Regions from separate parts of the Arthrobacter sp. Ha26 genome, predicted to be linked through region 4. Evidence: predicted binding sites of a transcription regulator. Region 4 holds the regulator's gene; each other region holds the start of a gene.
The links. The regulator LexA, encoded in region 4, represses DNA repair genes until DNA is damaged. The targets are predictions, from matches to a motif close to TCGAACANNTGTTCGA.

Region 1 (5,884 bases), on a different contig from region 4:
ACGCGGTAGTGCCGGCTCCAGGACAGTACGTCCATGGTCAGCTTGGGGGCGTCCGCCACCTGGACGAAGAAGATCTTTTCGGGGTTGATCTTCTCGATCGGCGCGGTGTCCCAGTCACGGGACAGGATGTGGAAGGAGTCCAGGCAGGTGCCCAGGTTGGGGCGGTCCACCATGTCCACCAGCCGGTAGGCGTGCTCGTAGTCGTTGACGTACTTGCCCCAGGCCAGGGCCTCGTAGGCCACCTTGACGCCATGGTCCCCGGCCAGCTGCGCGAGTTCGGAGAGCTGCTCGGCGCGGAGGCCGTCGTCGTCGATAGTGGCAGTGGCGACGTTCGAGCAGACCAGGACGGTGTCCATCCCCAGCCGGGACATCAGCTTGAACTTCGCCTCGGCCCGCCGGAGGTTCGCCTTGAGGAGCTCGGGCGTCACGCCGTCGAAATCGCGGAACGGCTGGTAGAGGTCCAGTCCCAGGCCGAGGTCGGCGGCCGTGGTCCGGACCTCTTCCGGGCCCAGGGGTGAGGTGACCAGGTCCTGCTCGAAGATTTCGATGCCGTCAAACCCGGCGATGGCGCAGGCCTGCATCTTTTCCTTCAAAGTGCCGGACAGGCACACGGTGGCGATTCCGGTGCGCATCAGGCAGCCACCTCCTCGGCGGCGACAAGTTCCAGGAAGTGGCTGCGCATGCGCTCCGCGTCAGGTTCCAGTCCGGTGAAAATGCGGAAAGCGTCGGCGGCCTGGCCCACGGCCATCCGGCCGCCGTCCAGCACGTCGCAGCCCTTGGCGCGCGCGCCGCGGACCAGTTCCGTCTCGATGGGCCGGTAGACAATGTCCGCCACCCAGTGGCGGGACTCCACCAGCTCCAGATCCAGCGGGAGCCCGGGGTGGGCGGCCATGCCCACCGGGGTGCAGTGCACCAGGCCGTCGGCCAGGGGCATCAGTTGCGGCAGCTCCGCCGTCGTACGTGCCGTGACGGTGCTCTGCGGGAAGAAGCCGGCCAGCTCCTCCGCCCGGGCAGCACCGCGGGCAGCGTCCATGTCCACGAGGTCCAGGTGGCGGACGCCGGCGGTGAGCAGGGCATACGCGACGGCGGAGCCCGCCCCGCCTGCCCCGAGCTGCACCACGCGGTCCAGCCGCGCGCCGGGAAGGCCCGCGGCGAGGGCGGCGGCAAAGCCGGAGAAGTCGGTGTTGTGGCCGATGAAGCGGCCGTCCTCGATCACCACTGTGTTGACGGCGCCCAGCCGAAGCGCGTCCGGGGACACTTCGTCAAGGTGCTGCAGGACCAGCTGTTTGCAGGGGTGGGTGATGTTCAGGCCGTTGAAACCCAGGGTGCGGGCGCTGTGCAGCAGCTTCCCGACGTATTCGCCGGGCAAGCCAAGCTCCAGCAGGTCAATGGGCCGGTACAGGTAGCGCAGTCCCTGCACGTCCCCTTCGCGTTCGTGCATGGGCGGGGTGAGTGACGGCATCACGCCATCGCCGACCAGTCCCACAAGGTAGGACTCAGTTCGATTACTCATCCGTGCAGCTCCTTTGATACGGCACCGGGCAGCTTCCTTGTGGAGGGTGCTGCGGGGTGATGGAAATTACGGTACATCAATTGTTCACTTTCCGCACGCTTGTTCTAGATGCGAACAATAGGGTGGGATGGGTGCGTAAGCCGCCGCCACTACCGCTGCGGCAGGCGCGCAGCGAGTTCCGCCGCCGCGTCCTGCAAGAGTGGAACGTGCGCTTCCAGTGCTTCCAGGCTGAGGCGGAAGACAGGGACCGCGGTTGCCAGCGAGGCGAACGCATGGCCTTGGTGGTTGAGGAGCGGAACGGCGATGGCGCGCATGCCGATCTCATTTTCCTCATCCATAACAGCGAACCCGCGGCGCCGAACCAGGTCGATTTCCGCACGGAAGGCGTCCCGGTCCGTGATGGATTTTTCCGTCAGCGGTTCGAGGGGAAGTTCAGCGAGGAGCTTTTCGCGCTCGGTGTCCTCGGCGAATGCCACCAGAGCCTTTCCGACGGCGGTCGTGGACAGGGAGCCGAGGTGGCCGGGATCGCTGGTCACCCGGAACATCTGCGGGCCGTCCACCTTGTTCACCGTCAGGTGGTGGTGGCCATCCCGGACGCTGAGGATAGTGGCTTCACCAGTCTGCTCGGTCACGCGGCGCAGGACGGGCAGCGCGGTTCCGGCAAAGCCATGGTGGTTGGAAACCCGTTGGCCCAGTTGGAAGATCCGCAGACCCAGGTGGTAGCGGCGGCCGTCGGGTTCGTAGTCCACAAAACCGTCCCGCGTGAGCGAGCCAAGGAGCCGGTAGGTGGTGCTGAAAGGCAACTGGGCCCGGCGGGAGATGTCCGCGGCACTCGCGCCGCGGGGCTCATCGCCCAGCAGGACCAGGAGCCCCAGCGCCTTTCCCACCATGTCCGTACGGTCTGCGGACCGGCTGGACTTGGGGCCGTTTTCTTCAGCAGCAACATCATCGGGCGCTGTGGTTTGGTTCACACTCATACATCGATGTAACCACAATGTGAGAGCTATTGCTAGATGCTGATTATTTTCTTGACAAGTGACCCCACTCACAGCCATCATTGCTGTATCGCACAAGTAGCTCCCACAATGTGGCTACTGTCCGGGTTCTCCCGTATCTCCCGCCGTGCCGCCCGAGCCAACACCCAGGCCGCCCCGGCTGAAGCCCCTGATCCATCCGCGACAAAGTCGTCACACAAAGGAACTCCATGAGCCAGATACTTCCGTCCGCAGAGCCAGGCCTCGCCGCCCCGGCCGGGACGCCGAAGAAGGCAGCCCTCGCAAGCTTCCTGGGCAGCGCCGTCGAATACTACGACTTCTTCATCTTCGGTTCCGCCGCCGCCCTGATCTTCCCCACGGTCTTCTTCCCGAATGCTGACGCGAACGCGGCCATCATGTCTTTCGCCACCTTCGGCTTCGCCTACGTGGCACGCCCCGTGGGCGCCGTCATCCTCGGCCACTTCGGCGACAGGGTGGGCCGGCGGAGGGTCCTGATGTTCACCCTCCTCCTGATGGGCGCCTCCACCTTCCTGATCGGCTGCCTCCCGGACTTCAACACCGTTGGCTGGTGGGCTCCCGCCCTGCTGGTCCTCGCCCGGCTGTGCCAGGGCCTCTCCGCTGCCGGCGAGCAGGCCGGCGCCTCCTCGATGACGCTGGAGCACGCCCCGGACAACCGCCGCTCCTTCTTCACGTCCTGGACCCTCACCGGTACCCAGGGCGGCCAGATTCTCGCCGCCCTCGTCTTCATCCCCGTCCTGGCCCTCCCGGACGACATCAAGTACGGCATCGGCTGGCGCATCCCCTTCTGGCTGAGCGCCGTCGTTGTGATGGTCGCCTTCTTCATCCGCCGCACCCTGCACGAGCCGCCGGCATTCGAGGAAGCCCAGAAGACCGCCCAGATCTCCAAGCTCCCCGTGGCCGACCTGCTCAAGGGCCACTGGCGCGACGTCCTGCGTGTCATCTGCTGCGCCTTCATTGCCGCGGTATCCACAGTGTTCGGCACGCTCGCCATCAGCTACGCCAAGACCGTTGCCGGCGTGGACGGCACCACCACCCTCTGGCTCGTGGTGGCAGCCAACCTTGTGGCGCTTGGCACGCAGCCCCTGTTCGGCATGCTCGCGGACAAGATCGGCCGCAAGCCAGTCTTCATCTACGGCGCCCTCGCCAGTGCGGTGCTGACGCCCGTCTTCCTGCTCAGCCTCGAATCCGGCAGCGTGCCGCTGATGTTCCTGGCCGCCATCGGCTTCTTCTCCTGCGGTTATGCAGCCTCCAACGCCGTGTGGCCCTCCTTCTACGCCGAGATGTTCAGCACCAAGGTGCGGTTCTCCGGCCTGGCCATCGGCACCCAGCTGGGCTTCCTGATGGCGGGTTTTGCGCCGGCCATCGTGGCCGCCATGGGCGGTATCAAGCCCGGCGGCTGGGTACAGATCAGCATCTTCACCGCCGCCATCTGCGTGGTGGCAGCCATCTCCGCGCTGACCGCCAAGGAGTCCTTCCGGATCCCCACCAAGCAGCTCGGACTTAAGTAGCCCGCCGGTACTGACACTCCAGCCCGGTTTTCAGACCGGAAAGCCCGCCATTCCCCCAAATGGCGGGCTTTCCCCTGTCAAAAGTGGGCTGTTGTGGCAGCATGTGCAGCCAAGGACCCGCTACGGCCGTCCGGTCTCAAGCACCGACGCCAGGTCAAAGTTCACCGGCTCCTCCAGCTGCTCATAGGTGCACGACTCCGGATCCCTGTCCGGCCGCCAGCGGTTGAACTGGGCGGTGTGCCGGAACCTGTCGCCTTCCATATGGTCGTAGCGGACTTCCACCACCAGTTCGGGACGCAGCGGCACGAAGGACAGGTCCTTGCCGGCGCTCCAGCGGCTGCCTTCGGCGTTCCGCGGGGTGCGTTCGCCTTCCTCCTGCTTGGCCCATGCCCACGGATGGTCATCAAAGCCGCTCACCAGCGGCTGCAGCTCGTCAAACAGCTCCTTGCGGCGTTTCATGGGAAAGGCGCCGATCACACCCACGCTGGCCAGGCCGCCATCGTCCTTGTACAGCCCGAGCAGCAGCGAGCCGATGGCGTCCGGTCCGCTCTTGTGCAGCCGGTAGCCGGCCACCACGCAATCGGCGGTGCGCTCGTGTTTGGTCTTGAACATCACCCGCTTGTCCGGCTCGTACCGGCCGTCCAGGCGTTTGGCCACCACGCCGTCCAGTCCTGCGCCCTCGAACTGCTCAAACCACTGTCCCGCCGTGTCCATGTCCGTGGTGGCGGCGGTGAGGTGGACAGGGGCTTTGCTCGCCGCGAGGGCTTTCTCAAGTGCCGCCCGCCGCTCAGTGAAAGGACGGCCGGTGTAGTCGTCATCGTCCAAAGCCAGCAGGTCAAACGCCACGAATGAGGCCGGGGTCTGCGCGGCGAGCAGCTTCACCCGGCTGGCCGCGGGGTGGATCCGCTGCTGGAGGGCATCGAAGTCCAGCCGGTCCCCGGACGGGCCGATCAGGATGATTTCGCCGTCAACCACGCACCGGGGCGGGAGGTTTTCCTTCAACGCCTCAACAAGCTCGGGAAAATAGCGGGTCATCGGTTTTTCGTTGCGGCTGCCGATCTCCAGCTCGTCGCCGTCACGGAAGATGATGGAACGGAAGCCGTCCCACTTGGGCTCGTAGCTGAGGTCGCCTTCCGGGATGCCGCTGACGGCCTTGGCGAGCATGGGCGGGACGGGCGGCATCACGGGAAGTTCCATGTGCCCATTCTTGCCCGGAGGCGGCCGCAGGCGGAAGACCACGCCGCAGGCGGAAGCCCGGCGCTTAGCCGGCCAGCAGCCAGACGATCAGGATCAGCGCCGGGGCTGCCGCCGCCGTGGACAGGAGGATGGTTTCCCTGGCCACGGCAACCCCGCGCCCGTATTTGCCGGCGAAAAGGAACACGTTTTGCGCGGAGGGCAGGGCCGCCATCAGCACCACGCCCAGCAGCATGTGCTGGTCCAGGTTGAACAGGAAGCGGCCGACGACGAACGCCAGCGCAGGCATCACGGCGGACTTGAGCGCGGTGGCAGTAAGGATCTCTGCCTTGTGGCCGCCGCTCTGCAGCATGCGCGCCCCGTGCAGGGACATGCCGAAGGCCAGCAGCACCACCGGGACAGCCGCCCCGCCCAGGAGCTCGAGCGGTGCCATGACCGGGCCCGGAAGGTCCACGTTCAGCGCGCCGAGCACCACGCCCAGCAGTGACGCGATGATCATGGGGTTCCGGAACGGCTGGGTGAGCAGCAGGCGCGGCGAGAACCGGCCGGCCTCCGACAGGTCCAGGATGGTCAGGACCAGCGGAGCGAACAACAGCAGCTGGACCAGCAGGACGGGGGCCACAGGGGTGGCGTCGCCCAGGGCGTAGAGCGTG
Region 2 (5,884 bases), on a different contig from region 4:
GGGCCCGCAGCGCTCGGCAACCGTAATGCGCGCGTTGTGCTCCGCCGTCGCGCTTGAACGTCTGGCAGCGCTGCCGGCCCTGGAGGCGGCGGCGAAATTGCAGACCATCCCGGGCATCGGCATCTGGACGGCCGCAGAGGTAGTTCAGCGCACTCATGGCTGCCCGGATTCGATCTCAGTGGGCGACTACCACCTCGCCGCTTACGTGGGCGCTGCCCTGACCGGCCGGCGGACGGACGACGCCGGCATGCTCCGGCTGCTGGCACCGTGGCTTGGGCATCGGCAGCGCGTGGTCCGGATGATCCAAGCCACAGGCTTCCGCAAACCTACGTTCGGCCCCCGGATGACCATCCAGGACCATCGCCGGCACTGACCCCCCTTTACCCTAGGCAGAGCGAAAGCGACCCCTCGGTGGGGTCAGAGCCCCAGCCGGGCCACGGCTTCCTCGCGCATCTCCACCTTCCGGACCTTCCCCGAGACGGTCATCGGGAAGCTCTCGCGTACATCGACGTAGCGGGGGATCTTGTAATGGGCCAGCTTCCCGCGGCAGAACTGGGCTACAGCCGCCGCATCCAGTGGCGCAGCCCCGGGCTTGAGGATAATGCAGGCCATCAACTCCTCCCCATACGTGGTGTCCGGGACTCCGATAACCTGCACGTCCTGGATGGACGGGTGGGTATAGAGGAACTCCTCGATTTCGCGCGGATAGATGTTCTCCCCGCCCCTGATGACCATGTCCTTGATCCTGCCCTCAATCACCACGTACCCGTCCTCGTCCATCCGGGCCAGGTCGCCGGTGTGCATCCAGCCGTCGGCGTCGATGGCCTCCGCTGTCTTGTCCGGCTGGTTCCAGTACCCTTCCATCACCGCGTACCCGCGGGTGCACAGCTCCCCGATCTGCCCGCGCTCCAGAACCTCCCCGGTGGCGGGGTCCACCACCTTGCTTTCCAGGTGCGGCATGGTCCGCCCCACGGTTTCCGTGCGCTGCTGCAGCGTGTCACCCTGCCGGGTCATGGTGGACACCGGGGAGGTTTCAGTCATCCCATAGCAGATAGCCACATCCCGCATGTTCATCTCAGAGATGACCCGGTTCATCACTTCGATGGGGCACAGCGATCCGGCCATTACGCCGGTGCGGAGCGTGGAGAGGTCGTAGGAGGCGAAGTCCGGCAGCGCGAGTTCGGCGATGAACATGGTGGGGACGCCGTACAGGGACGTACCACCAAAGTCCTGCACCGCTTCCAGCGCCGCGGCAGGGTTGAAGCCACGGCCAGGAATGATGGTGGCCGCACCGTGGCTCAGGGCGTTCAGGTTGCCGATCACCATACCGAAGCAGTGATAGAACGGCACGGGAATCACCACCCGGTCATGCTCGGTGTAGCCCAGCAGCTCCCCGATCGAGTAGCCGTTGTTCAGGATGTTGTGGTGGGTGAGCGTGGCCCCCTTGGGAAAGCCGGTGGTCCCGGAGGTGTACTGCAGGTTGATTGGATCGTGCGGGTTGAGTTCGGCCATGCGGGCCTTCAGGGCCGAGTGTCCGACGGCGTCCGCCCGCCTGAGCAGTTCAGCGTACGTCAGCTCGGCGTCGCGGACCGGGACGGCGCCGCCGTATCCTTCCCCTCCAGGAGCCGGAAGGAACACGAGTTCCCGCAGGTCGGGGCACTCTGCGAGCGCACTGCGGGCCATGCCCACATAGTCACTGTTGCGGTCTGATGGTGCGGTGACCAGCATCCGCATGCCGTTTTGCTTCACCACAAACTCCAGTTCGTGGCTGCGGTAGGCGGGATTGACGTTGACCAGGATGGCACCCACCTTGGCGGTGGCGTACTGGAGCAGCGTCCACTCGGCGCAGTTCGGGCTCCAGATGCCCACCCGCTCCCCCTTGGCGATGCCCAGGGCGAGCAGTGCGCGCGCCAGCCGGTCGACGTCGTCGTTCATTTTGGTGTAGCTCCACCGCCTCGCATCCCCGCCGGGCACTGGGGCCGCCTCTATCAGTGCGTCGTGGAGAGGGAACCTTGCCACCATCCGCTCGAAGTTCGCGCCGATGGTTTCCTCGAGCAACGGGACGTCAGTGTCCCCGGCTGTATAAGCGCGCATGAGGGCACGCTACCAAGTGGTCCCCGGCAATCAAAGCATTCGGAAGCGCAACAGACCGCCCGCCTGGCGTCAACAGGAGCGGTGCCGGGCGCGGCGGCCGGTATTGTGAAATCCATGAGTTCACCCATTGACCTGCAGGCAACGTTCATCCCCAACGACGGCGAGTTCTACCGCGTAAAACTGGCCCTTGAAATCGCCATTGACGAAGTGGTGAATGAACCAGGCTGCATCCGTTATGAGCTGACCGAAGCCACCGAGGAAAAGCTGGTCCTGACGGAGCAGTGGGCGTCCGAGGAGGACCTGGCCAAGCACTCCAAGGGCATCGCAGTCCAGGACCTGAACGAGTCGCTCAGCGCGCTGCTGGCCGAGCCCGCCAAGCTGGAACGGATCTAAGTCCGGTTAACGTCGAAGCGGCCCCTCCGTGCGGAGGGGCCGCTTCGACGTTTAAGGGATCAGGCCCTCGGGATCACGCGTCGGGGATCTGTGTGCCGTCCTGCTGACCGGGCGCGGCCGCAGCCGCTTCCTCACGCTGGCGCGCCACGTGGGCGTGCACCTCGTCCATGTCCAGGGCCTTGACGGCGTCCACCACCTGTTCCAGCTGCTGGGAGTTCAACGCGCCGGGCTGTGAGAACACCAGCACCTTTTCGCGGAAGGCCATCAGCGTGGGGATGGAGGAAATGCCTGCCTCGGCTGCCAGCTGTTGCTCGGCCTCGGTGTCCACCTTGGTGAAGAGGACGTCCGGGTGCTTCTCCGAGACTGCGGAGTATGTGGGCCCGAACTGCTTGCAGGGGCCGCACCATTCTGCCCAGAAATCCACCAGGACAATGTCATTGCCCTCGATGGTCGATGCGAACTGTTCGCCAGTGATGTCAACGGTAGCCATGGTTCAACCGTACGCGTGACCGGCCGCGATGTCGCGGCGGGAGTCCGATGTTCGCTCCCCGCGTCATCGGGAATAAAGCGGACGCCGGGCCTACGGGCGGTGGCGGGTGTCAGGGCCAGAGGTGCGGCGCCGGCGTCCGGCTCCCCGGCAGGGTACTGGACGCACGCCACTCGTGAACCCACTCAGGAAGCACCATCTCGGCCGGGGGCTCGCCGAATTCCCGCAGGATCTCGTCCTGGCTGACGGGCCGGCCTTGATGAACCAGCCGGGTGGCGATGTAGGCACTGGCGTAAATCTCGCCGTCGGCCACCATGCGCTGCTCGAAGTAGATGGCCTTGGCGTCCAGCCCGATGATCCGCGTTTCGATGCTGTACTGCTGCCACAGCTGAAGGGATTTCCGGAACGAAATGGTCTCCGCGGCCACCACGGGGCCCCAGCCACGGCGGCGCATCCGGTTCCACACGCCGCTGCGCACCATCAGGTCGAACCGGCCGAGGTCCATCAAGGACAGGTACATACCGTTGTTGACGTGCATGGCGATATCGATGTCCGTGGGCAGGACCCGAAGCGGCAGCGAGGAGCTTTCCCAGACGGTCAGCGGCGGCCGGCGGGATGAGGTGATGAGCAGCAGGAGGGTTCTCAACAACAGGTGCATGCCTTCATGTTACCGCTGGGTAACATCTGAGTTTGCCAATTCCAGCCTGATTCCTGAAGAGCTGCCAGTCCGCTCAGATCCCGGCCTGCGGCAGCAGGTAGCCGGCTGATCGGGCTTGAGTAGCCGGGGCGCTGCCCCCAAGTACCGGCCCAAAATATTCGGGTAATCCCTACTGGTGCCCGCGGCACCCCGCCCTTCCTAAACTCGGGATTCCTAGGACCGAACATGTGCTGGCCTGTTCACCGGGTGGCTTCCGGATGGCAGTGCCCTCTCGCGGAGCCTTCCGTATTTTCCGGGTATACGGGCGCCTCCATCATGCGTCTGCCGCGACCTTCCTAAAGGCCAGGCGGCCGCCGCATCACACTTCGATCCGTCCTGCCACTTTCGCTGCTCCCGCAGTTGCCGTGGCTGGCCTGAACCTCCGATGGGTTACCCATGAACGAGCCATATCTCTCCACCCCCGACGGTCCACCCCGTAGTTTCGCCACCGATATCCCCCGTTCCGACTTGACGGCGGGCCGGCACTCCATCAGCAACAAGCTGTGGGCGGGCATGGCCACCGCCGCCGTTGTGGCGGCAGTCGGAGTCGGAGCGCTTGCCGCTCCGGCCACCCGCCTGTCGTCGGACACGACGGCGGCAGCTCCCGTTGCCGACGCCGTGTCCGTTTCCCAGGAGCAGAACAACGGGGGTGATGTTTCCGGCGCAGGTTCCCCGGAAGCGGCCCAGTCACCGGCAGAACCACCGGCAGAGGTTCCCGCCGCAGCCCCGCCCGCTGAGGCGCCTGCTGCGGAAGCGCCGGCGGAAGCAGCGCCGCCCCCGCCCGCCGTCGAGCCCGTATCCGCTCCTGCCCCTGAACCAGCACCCGCTGATCCCAACCTGTACACGGTGGTTCCCGGCGATACCGTGGGCGCCATCGCCGCGAGGTTCGGGGTGGACATGAACGCCATGCTCGCGGCGAACGGATTGGGGCAGTACAGCATTATTGTCCCCGGGCAGACTCTGGTCCTGACGGGTCCTGCGGTTGCCGCCCCCGCCCCCGCAGCGGCAACGGCGCCTGCCCCTGTTCCTGTTCCGGCCCCCGCCCCCGTAGCCGCTCCTGCGCCGGCACCTGTCGCGGCTCCTGCGATCCGGACCATTTACGTCGCTGGTGCAGGAGGACAGTCCATGGTGGATGCCTGCATCGGGCCCATCCACTACACCCCGAATGACGGTTACTCGTTGTTCATCACCGAACATGATTTCTGTGGCGGTTGGGCCCGCTTCTCCGGAATCGGGGTGGGGGAAACGGTGAGCATCCCGGGCTACGGAACCTACACGGTGACGGGCCGGGGGCAGGTACCCAACCCGGGAACAACCAACGACGTCATTAATGTATTCGGCGGTTTCCCCCGCGCGATCCTGCAGACCTGCATTCCGGGAACCAGCCAGATGCTCCTGATTGCGCTGAACTAGGGTGTCCCAATTTTCCGGACCGTATGAATGCTTGTCCGCGTCTCCCGACCCTCAAGGCCGGGAGCTGCGGCAATGCCAGGACCGGGCATAAAGCAACGCCACAGGGCGGACCCCATGGCGTTGGTCAGGACGTTTGGGCTAAGCGTTCATCCGTTTGCGTTCCGAGATGTGCTCCACGAGCTCGCCGACCCGCTGCTCCGAGTAGTTCCGGGCGATGTCTCCCTGGCTGATGATCCCCACCAACTTGTGGTCGGCGATGACAGGAAGCCGGCGGACCTGGTGGGTCTCCATCATTTCGATGGCTGCGTCAACGTTCGCATCGGCGTCGATCCAGTAAGGCCGGCCCGAGGCGAGGTCGCGGGCCATCATTTCGCGGGGATCGCGTCCGGCGGCCACGCATTTGAGCACGATGTCACGGTCGGTGATCATGCCCCGCAGCTTGCCGTCGTCACCACAGATCGGCAACGATCCGCAGTCAAGGTCCAGCATCATCCGGGCAGCATCTGCGAGGGACTGGTTTTCCTTAATACACTGTGCGTCCGTAGTCATGAATTCACGTACGGCACTCATTGGTCCTCCTTTATCGATTCCTTGATCGATGCAGGGCATCGGGCGCTTGCGCCGATGCTGCCAGACTACGCCCGTGCCGCTGCCCTGTCGACGGCGGTTTTGCGGCATTCGTGAACCGTTCCCGCACTGTTTGTACCGGCTCTCTGCTACCAGCACTACCGCTCTGCGCCAGGGGTCAGCGAGCGTAAAAGTGCCAGTACCGGCTGGTGGCGTTGGCATCGGCAAGCACC
Region 3 (5,884 bases), 130 kb from region 4:
TAGCTGTTGGCGTCGAAGCGCTGGACCAGCTTGGTGCCCTGGTGGTCCAAATAGCTTTCCACCTGGTAGCGTCCGCGGTCCGCGAGCTGCCCGCCCTGGAGGGGCGATTCGGCGGCCTGGGGCTCGCGGCCGAAGCGTCCGTCCAGCTCCATGGGCGAACGGTACGTGATGTGGGCGATCCGCCGTGCCAGGGCAAGGCCATCTTCCGGGGGCCGGCCGCCGTAGTAGTCACCGCCGTTGAAGTTGGCGTCCTGGCGGATGGCGAGCGTTTGCGCCTGGGCGAAGGCGATCTGCTCGGCGGTGCTCGCTGCACCCACCGAGATCACCGCGCAGCGCTGCACCCGCTCCGGATACGTCACAGCCCATTCCAGCGCGCGTGCCCCGCCCATGGACCCGCCCAGCACGGCAAACCAGCTGCTGATACCCAACTGATCTGCAAGGAGGGCCTCCGCCACGGTGCTGTCGCGGAGGGTCACCAGCGGAAAACGGGAACCCCAGGGCTTGCCGTCCGGCGCGGGCGACGACGGCCCGGTGGAGCCGTAACAACCGCCCACGATGTTGATGGACACAACGAAGAATTTGTTGGTATCCACGGGTGCGCCAGGTCCTGCGAGCTGTTCCCACCAGCCCGGCTCATCCGTGTCCCCCCGGGTCACATGCGTGCTGCCCGTGAGCGCGTGCTCGATCAGGACGGCATTGCTGCCGTCCTCATTGAGTGTGCCCCAGGTTTCGTAGGCAAGGGTGATATCCGGCAGGTAGCCGCCTGCCTCGAGCTTCAGTCCCCCGATGGAGGCATAGCGGACAATTCCGTGCTCGGGAACGGTGGTACGGGTAACGGTAACCGTCATGGCAAGACCTCTTCTACGCGCTTGCCCGCCGTCGTCTGACCGGCAGGCCAGGTCTTCACCCGGGGCACCCCGCCGCGAAAGGAGGGTTGCCGGCCAGCAAGCCGGGGCTGTCACTGGCACTCATGACCTGCATCGAGTGTACGAAACAGCCCCGGCCTGCCGCCAAGAGTGTGACTGGTTATGACTTCCCCGGCTTGCCGCCTTTGGTGGGCCCGTGGATCAGGCGCCGCTTGCCTCCTTGGCCGCCCTGAAGCCGGCTTCGAGGTCGGCGAGGATGTCATCGATGTGCTCGATCCCTACCGAAAGCCGCACCAGGCCGGGGTTGACGCCGGCAATCACCTGCTGCTCCGGCGAGAGCTGGCTGTGGGTGGTCGACGCCGGATGGATCACCAGGGAACGGACGTCGCCGATGTTTGCCACGTGGGAGTGCAGCTCCAGGGCGTCCACGAAGCGCTTGCCGGCCTCCGCGCCGCCGGCAAGGGTGAACGACACAATCGCGCCCGTACCCTTGGGGCCGTATTTGCGGCCACGCTCGTACCAGGGGCTGGAGGGCAGACCCGCGTAGGCGACGGATTCGACGTCGTCCCTTGCCTCCAGCCAGCGCGCAACTTCGGTGGCATTAGCGACGTGCCGTTCCACGCGCAGGCTCAGGGTCTCCAGGCCCTGGGCGATCAGGAAGGCATTGAAGGGCGACACCGCAGAGCCCAGGTCGCGCAGCAGCTGAACGCGTGCCTTGAGGATGTACGACAGGTTTGCGCCCAACGCTCCATCGGCGCCCAGGTCCCGGGCGTAGACGAGGCCGTTATAGGTGGGGTCCGGGGTATTGAAGCCCGGGAACTTCTCCGGGTCCTTGCCGAAGTCGAATTTTCCGGAGTCGACGATCACGCCGGCTATGGCGGAACCGTGTCCGCCCAAGTACTTGGTGGCTGAGTGCACCACGATGTCCGCGCCCCACTCCAGCGGCCGGATGAGGTACGGGGTGGACAAGGTGTTGTCCACGATCAGGGGCACGCCGGCCTCATGGGCTACCTTCGACACGCCTTCGATGTCCAGGACGTCCTGCCGCGGGTTGGACACCACTTCGCCGAAGAAGAGCTTGGTGTTGGGCTGGACGGCCTCACGCCACTGGTCAAGGTTGTCCGGATCCGCCACAAAGGTCGCTGTGATGCCGAACTTCTTCAAGGTATGGGCGAAGAGGTTGTACGTGCCGCCGTAGAGGCTGGGGCTGGCCACAATGTGGTCGCCCGCCTCTGCGATGTTCAGGATGGCAAAGGTCTCGGCGGCCTGCCCGGAGCTCAGGAGCAGCGCCCCCAGGCCGCCTTCGAGGCTGGCGATACGCTGCTCTACGGCCTCCTGGGTGGGATTGCCGATCCTGGTGTAAATGGGCGCCAGCTCGGCCAGTGCGAACCGGTTGGCAGCGCTCTCAGCGGTGGGGAAGACGAAGGAAGTCGTCTGGTAAATGGGAAGGGCGCGGGCGCCGGTAGCGCTGTCCGGCTCCTGTCCTGCATGGATCTGGCGGGTTTCGAAGGACCATCCGTTGGACAATTCAAGGCTCCTTTGACATGGGCCCGGCATGCTTGAAGCAGTACGGGCCGCGCTTGCCATCCGGCCGTTGCCGGACAGCCAGGTCCTCACCCGGGGCACCCCACCGCGGTTGGAGGGTTGCCGGCCAGCGAGCCGGGGCTTGATGCTGGCGCTCATGACCTGAGCTCAGTGTAGGAACACGCAGCGTGCGCCGGACAGCATTGTGACGAACATGGTCCTGAACATCTGCGCGTGCCCTGCCACGGATTTGTGGGGGCTGACCAGCGACAATCCCAGTAAGGGTTGCCTTAGCTGAGAGCCCGATCACAAAGTGCCAAGATGTTGGCATGCGCATGGATCACGTCTCTTACGCCTGTGAACACGATGGCCTCGCGGCCACTACCGAACGTATTTCGTCTGCCCTCGGCGTTGAGGCAGTCAAGGGCGGGGTCCACCCCCGGTTCGGAACCCGGAATATGATCATCCCGCTCGCGGGCCACAAGTACCTCGAGGTCGTGGAGGTCCTGGATCACCCGGCATCGGACAAAGCCCCGTTTGGACAGGCTGTCCGCGCCCGTTCCGCGGCAGGCGGCGGCTGGATGGGCTGGTGCGTCGAAGTGGACGACCTCGCCCCCTTCGAACAACGGCTGGGACGCGCTGCTGTCAATGGCAACCGCAAGTTCCCGGACGGCCGCGAGCTCGTCTGGAAGCAGATCGGCATCCTCGGCCTGATCGCCGACCCCCAGGTTCCCTACATGCTCAAGTGGGAGGGCGACCCGTCCCTCCACCCGTCCAACGCCTACGACAGCAACGTCAAAATGAGCTGCCTCACCATCGCCGGATCGGCCGCCCGTGTCACCGAATGGCTGGGCGAGCCCGTGGAGAAGCCGCTGGAAGACGTGGCCGTTGACTGGGTGGCACCGCATGGCACGCCCGGCATCCTGTCCGTAACCTTCGAAACTGCCAATGGAGCCGTCACCATCTGACGCTCCTTCCTGTCTGGGCCGCCACGCCCGGCCTATTGCGTGGGCACCCTGTCCTCCCAAACTTCGGCCGCCATCAGCTTGTGACAACGGCGTCACCTGCCGATGGCGGCCGAATCCATTTTCGGAGCTGACTGAGGATGAAGCGTGGGCCCGGCTGCAATATTCTCCCGGGCACGTTGTCCTCGGCTTCCAAGGGAGCGCCCATAAACGTTTGAAGAAATTGTTCGGGACAAGCTCCGAGACCCTTTTGTCAGACCCCCTTGTCATGATGGGTTTATGGGGAAAGCGGCGGTAGTGAAGGCGTTTGAGGACATCAATGCCGCCCTTGCCGTGCTCAACGCGGAGGCGGAGGGCTACGGTGCGGGGCCGTTCTCAGCTGCCGATCCGTTGGCCGGGCTGGCAGATGGGTGCCTGGACATCCTCGCCGGGGCGCGGGCGGCGGAGGCCAGGATCGCGGGCTTGAAGGCGCGGGCTGCCGTGAATTATGCGGACACAGCCCAGGCAATTGCCGGGCCAGAAGCACCGGTGCAGGCGCTGGAAATGGCAGTCGCCGCGGAAATCGGCGCCCTCCTGGCCCTCGGTTCTCGGGCAGCCGGCGAGTTCCTCGCCGCGTCCAACGCCGTGTCCAAGGAGTTGCCGCTGACGTTCTCGGCGTTGCAGGCAGGGGTAATCACTTGGCCGCACGCCTTGGTCATGGCGGAGGAAACCGCAACCCTTGACCCCGCCGGCGCCGCTGCGTTGGAGGCCCACTTCCTGGACCCGGATGTGCCCCGGCCGCCTGCGGCCGCCCCAATCGGGGAGCTGCCCGCCTACCGGTTCAAGGCCAAGGCCAGGACCTGGCGGGAGCGGCACCACGCCGAGTCCATCGAGAAGCGCCACGCCAAGGGAGTGGCGGACCGGCGGGTGGAATACCGGCCGGACCAGGACGGGATGGCATGGCTGTCCGCCTGCCTGCCCGCTGACCAGGCGATGGCGGGCTGGAATCGACTCACCGCCCTCGCCCGCGGGATGCAGGGACCCGATGAGCGCCGTACGCTCACCCAGTTGAAGGCCGACAACTTCACCGATGCGATTCTTGGCAGCGGCAACCACTCCGGGTGTGCGGGTGCAGGCGGCACCGACGGAACCAATACGCTGCCCGGCAACAGCAACGGTAACAACGTCGATGCAGGAACCGGCACCACTGGCAAGGCGACCGGTCCGACATCGGGGATCCGGGCGCAGGTGCTCGTCACCGTGCCGGTGTTTTCGCTGATGGGCTTGACCGATGAGCCGGCGATGCTGGACGGGTTCGGGCCTATCCCGCCCTCGATGGCACGGGACCTGGTCGCGAACGGGGCGGGCTCGTTCTACCGGGTGCTGGTGGACCCGAGGGACGGGGCGCCCCTGGAAATCGGCCGCACCAACTACCGGGTCAACAAAGCGATGCGGAAATGGCTTATGCTCCGGGACGGCAAATGCCCCTTCCCCGGCTGCAACAACAACTCCCTCGACAATGAAGCCGATCATATCCTCGCGTGGCACAAGGGCGGCAGCACCGGGGTATCGAACCTGGGACAGCCCTGCCCCAAACATCACAAACTTCGTCACACCAGTGGCTGGAAACCCACCCCGGCTACCAAAACCGAACCACCCGGCTGGACCTCACCCACCGGCAGGCACTACAAGAGCGAACACCAGGATTGGGAACCACCCCACTGGCCACAACAACTGAAGCCGGGACAACTGGGGCATGCTCGCTTCAAGCCGTCCTGCCTGCCCCCGGACTTTGTCTACGGCCCCTCGCCAGGAGAAGGCAGCATCATGCGGTTCCTCCACGGCCGCACTTAGCGAACCTGGAATCCAAGAGTGCCGCCCGGTGACCCACAGATGGCGCATGCCAGGCATTCGGTGCTGGACGCGTGAATCACTCCGACACGGATGAACTGTGGTCAATCAAGCCCTTGCTGGGTCAGCTTGGGCTGCGTCAGCTTGGGCTGCGTCAGCTTGGGCTGGGTCAGCTTGCTGCCTTAGCCCAGACCGACTGCTTTGCCGAAGAGGCTGAATCCAACGAAGGCCACGATGTCCAGCACAGCATGGGCGATGACGAGGGGCATCACCCGCCGCGTCCGGGTAAACAGCCAGGCAAAGACAATGCCCATCACCACGTTCCCGATGAACGGTCCAAAGCCCTGGTAGAGGTGGTAGCTGCCACGCAACACCGAGCTGACCATGATGGACACCGGCACGCTCCAGCCGAACTTCCCAAACCGGTCCAGCAGGTACCCCACCACAATGACTTCCTCCACCACGGCGTGGCGGATCGCGGACAGGATCAGCACCGGCACCGTCCACCAGTAGGCATCCAGCGCACTGGGAATGATGGCGGTGGTGATTCCGAGCGCCCGGCCTGCCGCATACAGCCCAAGGGACGGGATCCCGATCAATGCAGCCAGCCCCAGTCCCTGAAGCGAGTCCCTACCCGGGCTCGCGAAGTTGAACCCGAGCTTTCGAAAGGCGGAGCCGGAATGACCGCCGTCGCCGCCC
Region 4 (5,884 bases):
CTGCGTCGAGCAGCCCCTGCCAGACCTGGTGCGGATTCTCCACCCCGCCGAAGAACACGAAATTTGAGTCTGACGCGGCGGGTTTGAGGCCCATCCTGGTCAACTCGGCCACAATCCTGTCGCGCTGCTTCTTGATGTCCTCAACATCTGCCATCAGCGCCTCGCGGTGCTGGAGCGCTGCCAGGGCAGTTGCCTGCGTAATGGCGGAGAGGTGGTACGGCAGGCGCACCAGGCGCAGGGCGTCGGTGACCTCAGGCGCCGCGGCCAGGTAGCCCAGGCGCGCGCCTGCCAGGGCAAAAGCCTTGCTCATGGTCCGCGAGACAATCAGCCGTTCGCGGCCTGGCAGCAGGGTCAGTGCGCTGGGCGTTCCGTCGTGCGCGAACTCGTGATAGGCCTCATCAACAATGATGATCGCCTGGCTGGCTTCTCCGGCTTCATAGACAGCTTCCACAACGTCGAGCCCGAGAGCTGTTCCTGTGGGGTTGTTCGGCGAGCAGAGGAAAACGATGTTGGGCTGCAGTTCTTTGACCTGCAGCGCGGCAGACTCTGCACTGAGGCCGTACCCCTCGGCGCGTTCGCCCACAAGGTATTCGGTGTCCGTACCGCTGGCCAGCAGCGGGTACATCGAGTACGTGGGCGGGAAGCCGAGCGCCGTGCGGCCCGGGCCGCCGAAAGCCTGCAGAATCTGCTGGAGCACTTCGTTGGAGCCGTTGGCCGCCCAGACATTGGAGGGTCCGAGTCCATGTCCCATGTATTCGGCCAGGGCCTTCCGCAAGTCGGTGAACTCACGGTCGGGGTACCGGTTCAGTCCGGCGGCGGCCTCTGTCACTGCCGCACTGATGGCGGCCCGGACGCCCTCGGGCACACCATGGGTGTTCTCGTTGACGTTGAGGAGGATGGGAACATCCAGCTGTGGTGCACCGTACGGGGTAAGCCCACGAAGGTTGTTGCGGAGGGGAAGCCGGTTCAGGCGCTCTAGCTGGTGATTCACCTGAACAGTTTAGTGCCCCTTTCGGGGACCGGAAAATGTGACGGTGCCCTGTTCGCAATCGGCGTGCAGTTACCGCGTGGGCACATAAAGCTGCTGCCCGGGGTGGACCGCGCCGGCACTGAGGTTGTTCAGCTGCACGATGTCTGCCACGACGTCACGCGCGTCCCGCTCCGGGTCTACGGTTCCGGCGATGGCCCACAGCGACTGGCCCGGCTGCACAGTGACCGTGACAGTGGGGGTTACAGAGAGGTCCGCCGCTGTGTCTGACGCCTTTGCAGGCGAGTTGAAGAAGCCGGCCAGGGAGAGCAGCAAGGCCGCCAGCAGGACCAGCGGGAAGCCGATCAGGACAATCTTCCCGCGGCGGGTCAGGCGAAGCGGCGGCAGGGGCGGCGTACGCCGCGCCTGCCGGAGTCGCGGCTGCGACATGAGTTGATCCATCGAAAGAAGCTGTGGGCGCGAACCCTCTGAAGCAGATGTAGCTGACATGAACTGAGCCCTCCTGGACTGACCGTGCTGCCCGATGTCTTCCCCGGCGCCCGCCCTGATCCCCGCGGACCTGGTCCGGGTTTTCGAACGGTTCGAAACCGAATAGAACACATGTTCGAACTTTGCTTTCTCTGTTTTAGCACCTATCAACGAATAATGTCGAGACTCGCTAGAACAAATGTTTGAAAATGCAATGCGGCTGGCCTAGCTTTGAAGACAAGAACAACCACCTCTGAAGTTGATCAGCAGGGTCTGACAATTACGGCGGCACCTCCAGGTCCGGGCCGAAAAGCCGGGCAAACCCGAAAGGCATTGGCGAATATGGCAGCAGCAGCCGCCGGGGGCAGGGCAACCTCCCAACCGAAGAAGAGCGCCAAGGGCCTGACGCCGCGGCAGAAGAAAATCCTCGAAACCATCCAGCGCTCGGTCAACGACAACGGCTATCCGCCGTCAATGCGCGAAATCGGCGACACCGTGGGCCTGGCGAGCCTGTCCAGCGTCACTCACCAGCTGTCGCAGCTGGAAAAGCTCGGTTATCTTCGCCGGGACCCGAAACGGCCGCGCGCCATGGAGGTGCTGATGCCCCTCACGCTGGACGGTGGCTCATCCAAGCCTCCAGCTGAGCCCTCTGCCCTTCTGCAGGGCAGCGGCGGCACGGTAACCGAACTCCCCACCGCCATGGACACGGCCATGGTTCCCCTCGTGGGCCGCATCGCTGCCGGCGGTCCCATCCTGGCCGATCAAGTGGTGGAGGATGTCCTGGCGCTCCCCCGGCAGCTGGTGGGCCAAGGGGAACTGTTTATGCTCAAGGTTGCCGGTGATTCCATGGTGGATGCAGCGATCTGCGACGGCGACTGGGTGGTGGTACGCCGCCAGGCGGATGCCGCGAACGGCGATATCGTCGCGGCATTGCTGGATGATGAAGCCACGGTAAAGACCTTCCGGCAGCGTGACGGCCACACGTGGCTGCTGCCGCAGAACACCCAATACGAACCCATTTTGGGTGACCATGCCACCATCATGGGCAAGGTTGTCTCGGTGCTCCGCTCTCTTTAGGCAACGGAATGTAGATTACGCAGGTGACGCCCCGGCGGCGCCAGGGCGTCACCGGCAGCGCCAGGGCGTCACCGGGAGCATCAGGAGTTCTCCTGCGCCAGCCGCTCGAGCGCCGCAATGGCCGTCTTCCGGTCCGTCGTGGGCCAGAAGGGCGGGAGCGCGCCACGGAGGAACCCTGCATACCGTTCGGTGGCCAGCCTGGAGTCCAGTACCGCCACCACGCCCTTGTCGCCGGTGGAACGGATCAGCCGTCCTGCCCCCTGGGCCAGCCGGATGGCGGCGTGGGTGGCCGAAACGGACATAAAGCCGTTGCCGCCGGCCTGCGCCACGGCACGTGACCGGGCCGTCATCAGTGGATCGTCCGGCCGCGGGAACGGAATCCGGTCAATGACCACAAGCCGGCAGGATCCACCAGGAACATCCACGCCCTGCCACAGGGACATGGTGCCGAAGAGGCAGGTATCGGGTTCGTCCGCGAACTGCTTCACCAGGGCCGTCATGGTGGAATCGCCCTGGCAGAGAATAGTCGTGCCGAGCTTTGGCCTCAACGCATCGGCTGCCTCCTCCGCCGCGCGCCGTGACGAAAACAGGCAGAGGGCACCACCGTTGGAAGCCCGGATGAGCGCCTCCAGTTCAGCCAGGGCTTCGGGCGACACACCCCGGCCGGGCTTGGGCAGGTGGCCCGCCACATAGAGGATGCCCTGCCGTGGATAGTCAAAGGGCGACCCCACATCGACGCCGGTCCAGCTGGGCGCGCCCTCCCCAACCAGGCCCAGTCCGCCCGCGGCCGGTTCGAAAGCGGAACCGATGGCCAGGGTCGCCGAGGTCAGCACCACAGTATGGTCGGCGAACAGTCCCTCACGGAGCCGGCCGGCTACGGACAGCGGGGCAACGTTGATGAGCGCGGGCGCGGTCTCGTCCGGCTGGGAGTATCCCTGCTGGGGATCAAAGGAGCTGGCGCGCGAGAACCACACCACTTCCCTGTTCTCCCGGGCAGCCAGGAGCCGTTCGCACAGCTCCAGGATGACCATCAGCCGGGAGCGGGCGAGCTGCCGCCCGCCGTCGGCCGTTGTGCTGCTGTCCCCCTTGGAGTCGGACAAGGCGGCGCGGCAGGCTTCGCGCAGCTGGTCCACGCAGTCCAGCTGCTCATCGTTCAGGCCGTTCGGCAGCAGCCCGTTGGGGACTCCGGCCAGCGCAACTTCCAGGTTGGCGGCGGCGGCGTTGAGCGCATCCACGGTGATGGCCGTGTGCTTGCGCGCACCGGCTGCGGCGGCATGGACCATGGCCAGCGAGAGTTGGCCGGATACGGCGCCAGTCACCCTGTCCTGGAGCTCATGCGCCTCATCAACCACCACGACGTCGTACTCGGGCAGCACGGCCAGGCCCTCAAAAGCGCTGACGGCAAGCATGGCGTGGTTGGTAACCACAACATCAGCGTCTGCAGCATTCTGGCGCGCCAGCTCACTGAAGCATTCTGCCGCCATGGGGCACTTCTGCGCCCCCAGGCATTCCATTGACGTGACGGAGACCTGCCGCCAGGCGCGGTCCGTGACACCGGGCAGAAGCTCATCCCGGTCACCGGTGGTGGTTTTCTCCGCCCACTCGCGCAGGCGGACTACTTCCTTGCCGAGCTGGGAGGCGGGACCGCCTACGGCCGCCGCGAAGTGGGGCACGCTGGTGTCCTCGCCCAGGGAAAACAGCTGGCCCTCGGCGGGTTCCTCGGAGGGAAATCCCCCTTCGAGTTTATGCAGGCACACGTAGTTGGAGCGGCCCTTGACCAGTGCCACCTTGACGGGACGGTCCAGGGCTGGAGTGATGGTTTTCAGGAGCCGGGGAAGGTCCCTGCCCACGATCTGGGTCTGCAGGGCAAGCGTTGCCGTGGACACCAGGGCCGGCTTGTTGCTCTCCAGCGCATGGGCTATGAGGGGTATGAGGTACGCCAGCGACTTTCCGGTACCCGTGCCCGCCTGGACGAGCAGGTGGTCCCCGGTTTCGAGTGCCCGCGCCACCTGCCTGGCCATCTCGTGCTGGCCGCTCCTGCTCTGTCCGCCCATGCCCGCAACGGCCCGGTCGAGCAGTTCGATAACGAACTGCTCGCCGGCCGTTCCTGTGGCTTCGCCAGCCACGAGGTCAGTCATGGGTGACGAATGATTCCAGTTCAGCCGCGAGGCCTTCCCGGACTTTGACTACTGCCCGGGTACCGGCTTCATCATGGTCAACGCTGATAATCTCAGCGTCCGATTCGTGCAGCTTGCTGACCAGGTCCCCGCGGTCGTAGGGAATGAGGAGGTCAAGCTTGACGGACGGACGCGGGATGGCCTCGCTGACGGCCTGCAGCAGCTGCGGAATTCCTTCCCCCGTGCGGGCTGAAACCACTACATGCCGCGGTTCCCGCTGCTTCAGCCGCTCCACCACAAAGGGATCCGCGGCGTCGGCTTTGTTCAGGACGATGATCTCCGGCACTTTGCGGGCGTCCACTTCGCTGAAGACCTTGCGGACGGCAGCAATCTGGCCCTCGGGATCCGGGTGCGAAACGTCCACGACGTGAAGGATCAGGTCCGAGTCCGCCACTTCCTCCAGGGTGGAACGGAAAGCCTCTACCAGCTGGGTGGGCAAAGAACGGACAAAACCCACAGTGTCCGCCAGGGTGTAGCCCAGGCCGTCCGCTGTTTCAGCTTTGCGGACCGTGGGGTCCAGCGTGGCGAACAAGGCATTCTCCACCAGCACGCCTGCATCCGTCAGCCGGTTCAGCAGCGAGGATTTGCCGGCGTTGGTGTACCCGGCGATTGCCACGGAGGGCACCTCATTACGACGGCGGTTGGCGCGTTTGGTCTCGCGGGCAGGCTTCATCGCGGCGATTTCCCGCCGCAGCTTGGCCATGCGGGTGCGGATCCTCCGGCGGTCCAGTTCGATCTTTGTTTCACCGGGACCACGCGAACCCATACCCGCCGCGGCACCGCCCACCTGTCCACCGGCCTGGCGGGACATCGACTCGCCCCAGCCGCGCAGACGCGGCAGCAGGTACTCGAGCTGCGCCAGCTCAACCTGGGCCTTGCCTTCCCGGCTCTTGGCATGCTGGGCAAAGATGTCCAGGATCAGGGCCGTGCGGTCGATCACCTTCACCTTGACGATGTCCTCAAGGCCACGCCGCTGCGACGGGGCCAGTTCGGCATCCACCACCACGGTGTCGGCGCCGGTGGACATCACGATGTCCTTCAGCTCCAGGGCCTTGCCGGAGCCAAGGAACGTTCCCGGGTCCGGCTTGTCGCGGCGCTGCACCAAACCGTCAAGGACCTCGGAGCCTGCGGTTTCGGCGAGGGCGGCGAGCTCGCGCAGCGAGTTTTCCGCGTC

Region 1: AC5RVY_RS13260 (shikimate dehydrogenase) is a predicted target of LexA. The motif match lies at 1,605-1,620, and genes of this name have one in related genera.
Region 2: AC5RVY_RS01790 (LysM peptidoglycan-binding domain-containing protein) is a predicted target of LexA. The motif match lies at 3,852-3,867, and genes of this name have one in related genera.
Region 3: AC5RVY_RS11835 (HNH endonuclease signature motif containing protein) is a predicted target of LexA. The motif match lies at 3,468-3,483, and genes of this name have one in related genera.

Annotation. Positions count from the first base shown of each region.
Region 1 covers NZ_JBNHGX010000005.1:120,648-126,531, forward strand. The annotation lists gene AC5RVY_RS13255 (bifunctional sugar phosphate isomerase/epimerase/4-hydroxyphenylpyruvate dioxygenase family protein) at 1-632, opposite strand, end outside; gene AC5RVY_RS13260 (shikimate dehydrogenase) at 632-1,513, opposite strand; gene AC5RVY_RS13265 (IclR family transcriptional regulator) at 1,663-2,490, opposite strand; gene AC5RVY_RS13270 (MFS transporter) at 2,718-4,037, shown strand; gene AC5RVY_RS13275 (ATP-dependent DNA ligase) at 4,158-5,234, opposite strand; gene AC5RVY_RS13280 (AEC family transporter) at 5,299-5,884, opposite strand, start outside.
Region 2 covers NZ_JBNHGX010000001.1:376,361-382,244, forward strand. The annotation lists gene AC5RVY_RS01765 (DNA-3-methyladenine glycosylase family protein) at 1-373, shown strand, start outside; gene AC5RVY_RS01770 (AMP-binding protein) at 418-2,094, opposite strand; gene AC5RVY_RS01775 (putative quinol monooxygenase) at 2,209-2,487, shown strand; gene AC5RVY_RS01780 (thioredoxin family protein) at 2,561-2,977, opposite strand; gene AC5RVY_RS01785 (acyl-CoA thioesterase) at 3,087-3,632, opposite strand; gene AC5RVY_RS01790 (LysM peptidoglycan-binding domain-containing protein) at 4,068-5,084, shown strand; gene AC5RVY_RS01795 (CBS domain-containing protein) at 5,223-5,654, opposite strand; gene AC5RVY_RS01800 (hypothetical protein) at 5,830-5,884, opposite strand, start outside.
Region 3 covers NZ_JBNHGX010000004.1:249,990-255,873, reverse strand. The annotation lists gene metX (homoserine O-acetyltransferase MetX) at 1-848, opposite strand, end outside; SAM riboswitch class IV at 861-976, opposite strand; gene AC5RVY_RS11845 (bifunctional o-acetylhomoserine/o-acetylserine sulfhydrylase) at 1,068-2,393, opposite strand; SAM riboswitch class IV at 2,438-2,553, opposite strand; gene AC5RVY_RS11840 (VOC family protein) at 2,720-3,358, shown strand; gene AC5RVY_RS11835 (HNH endonuclease signature motif containing protein) at 3,635-5,188, shown strand; gene AC5RVY_RS11830 (CPBP family intramembrane glutamic endopeptidase) at 5,368-5,884, opposite strand, start outside.
Region 4 covers NZ_JBNHGX010000004.1:379,158-385,041, reverse strand. The annotation lists gene AC5RVY_RS12475 (histidinol-phosphate transaminase) at 1-991, opposite strand, end outside; gene AC5RVY_RS12470 (LysM peptidoglycan-binding domain-containing protein) at 1,061-1,417, opposite strand; gene lexA (transcriptional repressor LexA) at 1,799-2,533, shown strand; gene AC5RVY_RS12460 (ATP-dependent DNA helicase) at 2,614-4,671, opposite strand; gene hflX (GTPase HflX) at 4,664-5,884, opposite strand, start outside.